2 regions of the Hansschlegelia sp. KR7-227 genome follow, and region 1 is predicted to be linked to the other one. Evidence: predicted binding sites of a transcription regulator. Region 1 holds the regulator's gene; the other holds the start of a gene.
What was found. Region 1 encodes LexA, which represses DNA repair genes until DNA is damaged. Its sites were predicted from a motif close to TGTTCNNNNTGTGTTCNG; they were not measured.
Positions count from the first base shown of each region.

Region 2: ACO2RJ_RS19175 (DNA recombination protein RmuC) is a predicted target of LexA. The motif match lies at 1,640-1,657, and genes of this name have one in related genera.

Region 1 is NZ_JBMSEA010000001.1:1,367,108-1,371,566, forward strand. Features, by position in the region: gene moaC (cyclic pyranopterin monophosphate synthase MoaC) at 1-39, shown strand, start outside; gene glp (gephyrin-like molybdotransferase Glp) at 36-1,256, shown strand; gene lexA (transcriptional repressor LexA) at 1,390-2,097, shown strand; gene ACO2RJ_RS06440 (ComEC/Rec2 family competence protein) at 2,091-4,459, opposite strand, start outside.
Region 2 is NZ_JBMSEA010000003.1:368,639-373,097, reverse strand. Features, by position in the region: gene truA (tRNA pseudouridine(38-40) synthase TruA) at 1-33, opposite strand, end outside; gene fmt (methionyl-tRNA formyltransferase) at 39-974, opposite strand; gene def (peptide deformylase) at 997-1,569, opposite strand; gene ACO2RJ_RS19175 (DNA recombination protein RmuC) at 1,674-2,852, shown strand; gene ACO2RJ_RS19170 (hypothetical protein) at 2,987-3,178, shown strand; gene recR (recombination mediator RecR) at 3,190-3,795, opposite strand; gene ACO2RJ_RS19160 (YbaB/EbfC family nucleoid-associated protein) at 3,933-4,253, opposite strand; gene ACO2RJ_RS19155 (DNA polymerase III subunit gamma/tau) at 4,272-4,459, opposite strand, start outside.

The DNA of each region.
Region 1 (4,459 bases):
GGACGGTCCGGCGACTTCCGGGTCGAGGAGGCCTCGTGAGCGGGCTTCTGCCCGTGGCCGAGGCGCGCGCCCGCATTCTCTCCGGCGTCGCGCGGCTCCCCTCCGAGCGCGTCGCGTTGCGCGAGGCGCTCGGGCGCACGCTTGCGAACCCCTTATCCGCGCTCCGGACCCAGCCGCCCTGGGACTGCTCCGCGATGGACGGCTACGCGGTCCGCGCATCCGACGTCGGCCGCGCCCCCGCCCGGCTGACCGTGATCGGCGAGGCCGCCGCCGGCCGCGCCTTCGGCGGGCGCGTCGGTCCCGGCGAGGCCGTCAGGATCTTCACCGGAGCTCCGGTTCCCGACGGCGCCGACGCGATCCTGCTTCAGGAGGACGCCGAGCGCGACGGCGCGGTCGTGACGGCGCAGGAGGCGGCCGTCCTCGGCCGCCACATCCGCCGCGCCGGGATCGACTTTGCCACCGGGCAGGAGCTCCTGCCCGCCGGCCGAAGGCTCGGGGCGCGCGATCTCGCGCTCGCCGCGGCGCTGGGCCACCCTGCCGTCGACGTGGGCCGCCGCCCCCGCGTCGCGATCCTCGCGACCGGCGACGAACTGGTCATGCCCGGAGAAAGAGCGGGACCGGACCAGATCATTGCGTCGAACAGCTTTGCGATCGCCGCCGTCGTCGAAGGCGAAGGCGGCGTCGCCGTCGATCTGGGGATCGCGCCCGACGACCGCGCCGCCATCCGCGCGGCGATCGACCGCGCGATCGAAGAGAAGGTGGATGTTCTGGTGACGCTCGGCGGCGCCTCGGTCGGCGACCACGACCTGGTGCAGCCTGCGCTCGCAGAGGCCGGCGTCGCGCTGGATTTCTGGAAGATCGCCATGCGGCCGGGCAAGCCTATGATGGCGGGTCGGCGCGGTGACATGCTCGCGCTCGGGCTGCCGGGCAATCCAGTCTCGGCGATCGTCTGCTCGCTGCTGTTTCTCGTCCCCGCGCTCCGTCGCATGGCCGGCCGCGAGGACGTCGAACCGGCCAAGACGTTCGCCAGGCTTGGACGGGACATGGCGCAGAACGACCGGCGTGAAGACTATATGCGCGCGGCGCTCACCTTTGATTCGGACGGCGTCGCCGTCGCGACCGCTTTCGACCGCCAGGATTCGTCGATGCTGCGCGCCCTCTCGGACGCCGAGTGCCTGCTCGTGAGGCCGGCCCACGCGCCGGCCGCGGACGCCGGAACTCCTTGCGAAATCATGATGTTACACCATCCGTTCTGATCGTCGGACGATCGAACGACGCTCGTGGAGGAGAACCTCCCGGGATGGTAACGCGGCCTTAACGCTTGCGGAACACACCTAGAACAGCTACGAATCTGTTCATGATTTGTTTTGTCACGGCGCGGAGCCGCCCATGTTGACCCGCAAGCAGTACGACCTTCTCCGCTACATTCACGAGCGGCTGAAGGAGACCGGCGTTCCCCCCTCGTTCGAGGAGATGAAGGACGCGCTGGGGCTGCAGTCGAAGTCGGGCGTGCACCGTCTGATCATGGCGCTTGAGGAGCGCGGCTTCATCCGACGGCTGCCGAACCGAGCCCGGGCGATCGAGGTGGTCCGCCTTCCGGAAGCGGCCGCGCCGCCCGTGACGCGGCCGACGGGGCGCTTCACGCCGAGCGTGATCGAGGGCAATCTGGGCCGCAGGCGGCCTGCCGCCGACGAGCCGGACGACAGCTCCGCGCGCATGGTCGCGATCCCCGTTATGGGCCGGATCGCCGCGGGCGTGCCGATCGAGGCGATCCAGACCAAGAGCGACACGATCTCGGTCTCTCCGGATATGCTCTCCAACGGCGAGCATTTCGCGCTCGAAGTGCGCGGCGACTCGATGATCGAGGCCGGCATCCTCGACGGCGACCTCGTGCTGATCCGCCGGCAGGAGTCCGCCGACACCGGCGACATCGTAGTCGCGCTCGTCGACCATGAGGAGGCGACGCTGAAGCGGCTGCGCAAGCGCGGCGCCTCGATCGCGCTCGAGGCCGCGAACCCGGCCTATGAGACGCGCATATTCGGCCCGGACCGTGTGGCGATCCAGGGGCGGCTGGTCGGGCTCATCCGGCGCTATTGATCCTCGCCCGGCGGCGGCTCCTCGTCAGGCGAAGTCGGATCGACGACGGTCGGTCGGTCGACTGTGGCCGGGGCGCGCGCTCTTGGCGCGAAGACGAGTTTCAGCGCGTCGTCGGGCGGCGGCGCGGTGGCCAGGGCGCTCCCCCTGTGCCAAGGGCGGGACCCGGCGGGGTTTCGGGCCGAGCGCCCGATGAACCGCGGGCCGTCGCGCATCAGCGCCAGCGATCCGGTCGCGGCGAGCGCGGCGCGGTCGATCACCGCCGCGGCGTCCCGGCAGGCGTCGGGCGCGTCGAGACGCGTGACCACCAACGTGGCGCGACGGCAGTCTTCGTCGAAGGCCCGGGCATCCCAGACCAGCGCAGCCCATCCGCCGGCGAACAGCGGCGCGACGCAGCCGTAGGCGTCGCAGCGCACGACGGTCGTGGTCTGGCCGACGACCTTCGCGCCCGACCCGAATGATCCTTCGGCTGACGCCCCCGCGGCCGAAGGCGAGGACTGCGCACCGCGGCCGCCCGGCTGAGATGGCCGCTCGGTGGGTCGGCCCGCCTTCACGGGCGACGCCGCGTCGGCGGCGAGCCACACCTTGGCGGCGAAGCTCCAGGACCGGGTCCCCACGAGCGCCAGCGCGCCGTCAGGGCCCCTGGCCGCCATCTCGCGGCCCGAGGCGTCGATCACCACATCCGGCCGCGACGGGACCGCGGCAAGCGCCAGCGCCGCCGCGAGCATGGGAACGGCGCCCCATCTCAACCGCGTCCGCCACAGACATGCCCAGCAGATCCCGAGCGCAAACAGGGCGAGCGCCGGCTCGTCGAAGGCCGGCACATTGCGCTCGGATCCCGGCCATGACGCCACCATCTCCGCGATCGCGAGCACGCCCCTCAGGCCGAGACCCATGGCCTGCCACCACAGGCCGTCCAGACCCAGCGGGGCGAAGAACAGCCCGCCCACGACCGACGGCATCACGAGGACGCTGAGCAACGGCGTCGCCAGCGCGTTGCCGGCGAGCGCGTAAGGCGTCGTGCGGTGGAAGTGATAGGCGGCGAACGGCGCGGTCGCCATCCCCGCGACCAGGGTCGTCATCACCGCGATCGCGGCTGCGGCTAGCGCCCAGCGCCACGCGCGTCCGAGGCCCGAGGCCGGCGGCGGAGGTCGCGCGCCGTCGCTCCTCCGCTCGAACCAGGCGATTAGGGCCGCGACCGCCGCGAACGACATCTGGAAGCTCGGTCCCAGCGCCGCCTCGGGCAACCAGGCCATGACGAGCAGCGCCGCAAGGGCCAGGTTTCGGGGCGACATCGCCGGCCGGCCGAGGATCACGGCTGCGAACACGATCGCGATCATGATGTAGGAGCGCTGGGTCGCCACCTCGGCTCCGGAGAGCGCGAGGTAGAACGTCGCGCCCGCGAGCGCCACGATGGCGGCGACGCTCTTCACCGGCCATCGAAGCGCTGCGGTCGACGACAGCGCCAGGCCGGCGCGCGCGAGCCAGAACAGCGTGCCCGCGACGAGCGCCATGTGCAGACCGGAGATCGACAGGATGTGGCTGAGGCCGGCCGCCCGCAGGTCGTCCTCGATCTTCTGTGGGATCGGTCCCTCGACCCCGGTCACGAGGGCCGCCGCCACCGTGCCTTCCGGGCCGCCGACCGACCGCGTGACGCGCTCGGTCAGGCTCATCCTCAAGCGTTCGAGGGCCGCCGAGAGCCGATCGGCGACGCCGAGATCGGACGCTGGCCCGAGATTGCGCAGATTTGTCGGCTCGCTTCCCGTGGCCCCGATCCCCTCGAAAAAGGCGACGCGGGCGAAGTCGTACCCGCCGGGGCGGACCGGCCCTTGCGGAGGTCGCCAATAGGCGGAAAGCGCCAGCCGATCACCGGCGGCGACCGCGGGCTCCTTGCCGAGCGTGACCCGCGTCTTTCGCGGACGATCGGCCGGCGCGAGCGTCCCCAGGCTTTCAAGGACGAGCGTCACGCGCCGACGATCGTTCGCTCGTGGTTCGATCGCGACCACGCGACCCACGGCGTCCGCCCTCATCGCCCGCGGCAGGACGGGAGCTTCCGCCCGCAAAGTCGACAATTTGGCGGCTAGAAATCCCGAGGCGGCGAACGCGACCGCCAACGCGAGCCACAGCGCGACGAACCGCCGGCGAAGCAGCGCCGCGATCCCGCCGCCCGCAAGCCAGACCGCGAACGAGGCCGTCAGCGTGGGTTCATGCGCCGCGGCGAAGTAGACCAGGACGCCGGTCCCGAAGGCGACGGGCATCCAGAGCGCGGGGCGCCCGAGATCGGCTTCCTCCGCAAAACGCGCCGCAAGCCAGTCGGCGGCTCCTGCGGCGATCGTCCCCCGACGTGCGTCCCCGACGTCGCGCA
Region 2 (4,459 bases), on a different contig from region 1:
GTCATACTCGACGGTGAGGCGGTAGCGCGGCATGCGGCTCAGCCCAGCCGCGCGCCAGGCCCGAGCCGCGCGCCGTTGAGGAAGGACGCGGCGTCGACGGGGCCTTTGCCCGCGCGCTGGAGCTCGAGCAGCCGCACGGCGCCCTCGCCGCAGGCGACCGTCAGCCGATCGTCCAGCACCTCGCCGGGCGCGCCGGCGCCGTCGGCCCGGCTCGCGCGGAGAACCTTCACGCGCTCCGGCCCGCGCGGCCCGGCGAGCTCGAACCAGGCGCCGGGAAACGGGGACAGCCCGCGGATGCGGTCGTGGATCTCGGCGGCGGACGTCCCCCAGTCCACGCGCGTCTCGGCCTTCTCGATCTTGGGCGCATAGAGCGCGCCCTCCTCCGCCTGCGGCTGGAACGTCAGCCCGCCGCGGCCGAGCGCCGCGACGGCGCGCGCCATCAGATCGGCGCCGAGCGTGGACAGCCGGTCATGGAGCTCGCCCGCCGTCTCGTCGGTCCCGATCGCGACGCGCTCGACCATGGCCACGGGGCCGGTGTCGAGCCCCTCCTCCATCCGCATCACCATCACGCCGGTCTCGGCGTCGCCCGCCATGATCGCCCGCTGGATCGGGGCGGCGCCGCGCCAGCGCGGCAGCAGCGAAGCGTGCAGGTTGAGGCAGCCGAGCGGCGGCGCGTCGAGCGCGGCTTTGGGCAGGATCAGGCCGTAGGCGACGACGATCGCGGCGTCGGCCTGGTGGGCCTTGAAGCCCGCAAGCGTGTCGGCGTCGCGAAAGGTGCGCGGCGTCATCACGGGCAGGCCGAGCCTCTCGGCGAGACGGTGGACCGGCGTCCTCGTCAGCTCCATGCCGCGCCGGCCGGCAGGCTTCGGCGCGCGCGTGTAGACCGCGGCGATCTCATGGCCCTGGCCGACGAGTTCGGTGAGCACCGGGACCGAAAACTCCGGCGTGCCCATGAAGACGAGGCGCAGGCTCATGCGCGGGAGCCCGCCCGCGACGTCAGGGGGTGACGGCTTCGGGTTCGCGCCGGTCCCGTTTGTCGCGCTTCGGGAACGACGGAAGCTCGCCCTGGGCGCGCGCCTTCTCGAACTTCTTCGTCACCCGGTCGCGCTTCAGCCGCGAGATGTGGTCGATGAACAGCACGCCGTTGAGATGATCGATCTCGTGCTGGATGCAGACGGAGAGCAGCCCGTCGGCCTCGATCTCCTGCTCGGCGCCCTCGCGGTCGAGGAATCGCACGGTCGCCCGCGCCGGCCGCTCGACCTCTTCGTAATAATCCGGAATGGAGAGGCAGCCTTCCTCGTAGACCTGCCGCTCCTCGGAGGAGGCCACGATCTCAGGGTTGATGAACACCAGGGGTTCGGGCGTCTCGTCCTTGCCGGCGAGGTCGATCACGACCACGCGCTTCGCCTCGCCAATCTGGATCGCAGCGAGGCCGATGCCGGCGGCGTCGTACATCGTCTCGAACATGCGGTCGACCAGCGCGCGCGTGGCGGCGTCGACGCGCTCGACGGGCGCGCTCACCACGCGCAGCTTCGGATCGGGCAGGTAAACCAGCGGCGCGGCGGCCATTTTTCGTCTCGTTGCTCGCAAATGACGGGCGGCGGGCCGCGGATAAGCCCTTGCGGGCGAGGCGTCAACCTGTTCTTTATTTGTTCGCGCGCAGACTCGATTCCATGATGACGCAGTCCTTGTTCGTCCTTGCAGGCCATCCCGTTACGCCGGCGGAAGCGCTCGCCGCCATCGGGCTCGGCGCGCTCGCCTTGCTCGCGCTCGTGCTCCTCGTCCTCATCGGCGCCGGCTCCGCTCGGCGGCGGGAGGCGCGGGAAGCCGAAGCGCGCGCCCGGGAGGCGGAGGCGCGGCTCGCCGGTCTCGAGCGCATGCAGGCCGAGGCGACCGGGCGGCTTCAGGCCTTCGCCGCGGCGCTCGGCTCGCGGCAGGCGGACCTCGCCCGCGGGGTCGCCGAACGGCTCGACGCGGTGGGCGCGCGGGTCGGCGACGGGCTCGCCGCGAGCGGACAGGCCACCGCCGAACAACTCGCCAAGCTCGAGGCGCGCCTCGCGGTGATCGACGCCGCCGGCGCCAGCATCGGCGCGCTGGCAGGGCAAGTCACCGACCTCAAGGCGATTCTCGCCAACAAGCCCGCGCGCGGCGCCTTCGGACAGGGGCGGATGGAGGCGATCCTCAAGGACGCTCTGCCGCCGTCCGCCGTGACCTTTCAGGCGCAGCTCTCGACCGGCGTCCGGCCGGACGCGCTGATCCGCCTGCCCGGCGACCGTCGCGGCCTCGCCGTCGACGCCAAGTTCCCGCTCGAAGGCTTCGAGCGCCTGCGGCTCGCCGAGAACCCGGAGGCGGTCAAGGCGGCCGAGACGAGGGTGCGCGCCGACGTCGGCAAGCATGTGTCGGACGTCGCCGGCAAGTACCTGATCGCTGGCGAGACGCAGGACGTCGCGCTGCTGTTCGTGCCGTCCGAGCAGATCCACGCCGACCTGGCGGAGAAGTTCGACGATCTCGTCGCGCGGGCGCACCGGGCGCGCGTGCTGATCGTCTCGCCGTCGCTTCTGATCCTGGCGGTCCAGGTCGTGCAGGGCCTGACGCGCGACGCGGCGCTGCGGGAGCAGGCGCATCTGCTCCAGGCCGAGGTCGGCCGCCTGCTCGACGACGTCCGCCGCGTCGGCGAGCGCGTGGAGAAGCTGAAGAGCCATTTCGGGCAGGTCGTCGGCGATCTCGACCAGATCGCGATCTCGACCGAAAAGGTGACGCGCCGCGGCATGCGGCTCGAGCAGATGGAGCTCGGCGCCGCGAGCAGCGCCGAGACGCTGCCCAATCCCCTTCAGCGCGAGGCGGCGGAATAGGGACGGTCCGAACTGCGACGGTTTATCGGACCCCCGTTAACGCTTGCTTAACCATGGTGGCAACTTTCCTGTTGTCATTCCAAACCTTTCGACGAAATCCACGTTGAGGGTTGGGACAATCAGGAGACGCTAAAATGCCCGAGCTCCGCAGGACGCTCGAAGCCGAAGACCTCAAACTGCTCGCCTTGCTGGGGCGGATCGACGGGCCCGTGCTCTGCGACCGAGGGGTCGTGGGCCGGCTGCTCGAGCGGGGCCTCGTCGACCGGACCGCCATGGGCTGGACGCTCAGCCCGACCGGCCGCATGCGGCTGCACATGCGGCGCTGAGGCGCCGCTGCTCAAAAGGCCGTGCGGCTCCGGATCGCCGCGGCCAGCGTGCCGTCGTCGAGATAATCGAGTTCGCCGCCGACGGGCACGCCGTGGGCGAGGCGGGTGACCTTCACATTCGAGTCCACGAGCAGGTCGGTGACGTAGTGAGCCGTCGTCTGCCCTTCGACCGTGGCGTTGACGGCGAGGATGATTTCCGCGACTTCGGGGGCCTTGGCCCGTTCGGCCAGCGTGCCGAGGTTGAGGTCTTCCGGACCTCGGCCATCGAGCGGCGAGAGCGTGCCGCCGAGCACGTGGTAGCGCGCCGACACCGCCCCGGACCGCTCCAGCGCCCACAGATCCGAGACGTCCTCGACCACGACGATGACGGAGCCGTCGCGACGGTGGTCGCGGCAGATCGCGCAGGGGTTCTGAGTGTCGACATTGGCGCAGGTCGAACAGACCTCCACGCGCTCGCAGGCGAGCCGCATGGCGTCGGAGAGCGGCTCCAGCAGCTTCTCCTTCCGGGTCAGCAGATGGAGCGCGGCGCGCCGCGCCGAACGCGGCCCGAGCCCGGGCAGCTTCGCGAGAAGCTGGATCAGGCGCTCGATCTCGGGGCCGGCGGCGGTGCGGGACATGCGATCAATCTGGCGCGAAGGACTGAGAGAATCTCCCCTTCCGCTGCCCATCCGTTAGGTCGACGCGGCACGGCGCTGCGGCGAGAAAGCCCCGTCACGCCGAGGAGGCGCGCGCGGTGTCAGACGCGGCCCGCCGCTCAGAACAGCTTCATGCCGGGCGGGATCGGCAGGCCGGCGGTCAGTCCCGACATTTTCTCCTGCATCACGGCCTCCGCCTTGGCGCGCGCGTCGGCGTGGGCCGCGACGATCAGGTCCTCGAGGATCTCGGCCTCGTCCGGCTTCAGCAGGCTCGGGTCGATCTTCAGGCCGCGCAGGTCGCCCTTCGCGGACAGGGTCACCACGACCACGCCGCCGCCCGAGGCGCCCTCGACCGTCACCTGGTCGAGCTCGGCCTGGGCGTCCTGCATCTTCTGCTGGAGCTCCTTGGCCTTCGCCATCATGCCCATGAGGTCGCGCATCGAGAGGTCCTTCGGAGGTCAGAGATCGTCGTCGTCTTCGGCCGGAGGTAGGGCGTCGGCTGCGGCGGCGTCAAGTTCGGGCTCGGCGGTTCCGGACGCGCGCGAGCGCACGTCGGTGATCACCGCGCCCGGATGCCGGTCGAGGATCGCCCGGACATGGGGATGCGCCTGCACGCCGGCGAGCCGCGCGGCGGCCTCCGCGTCGG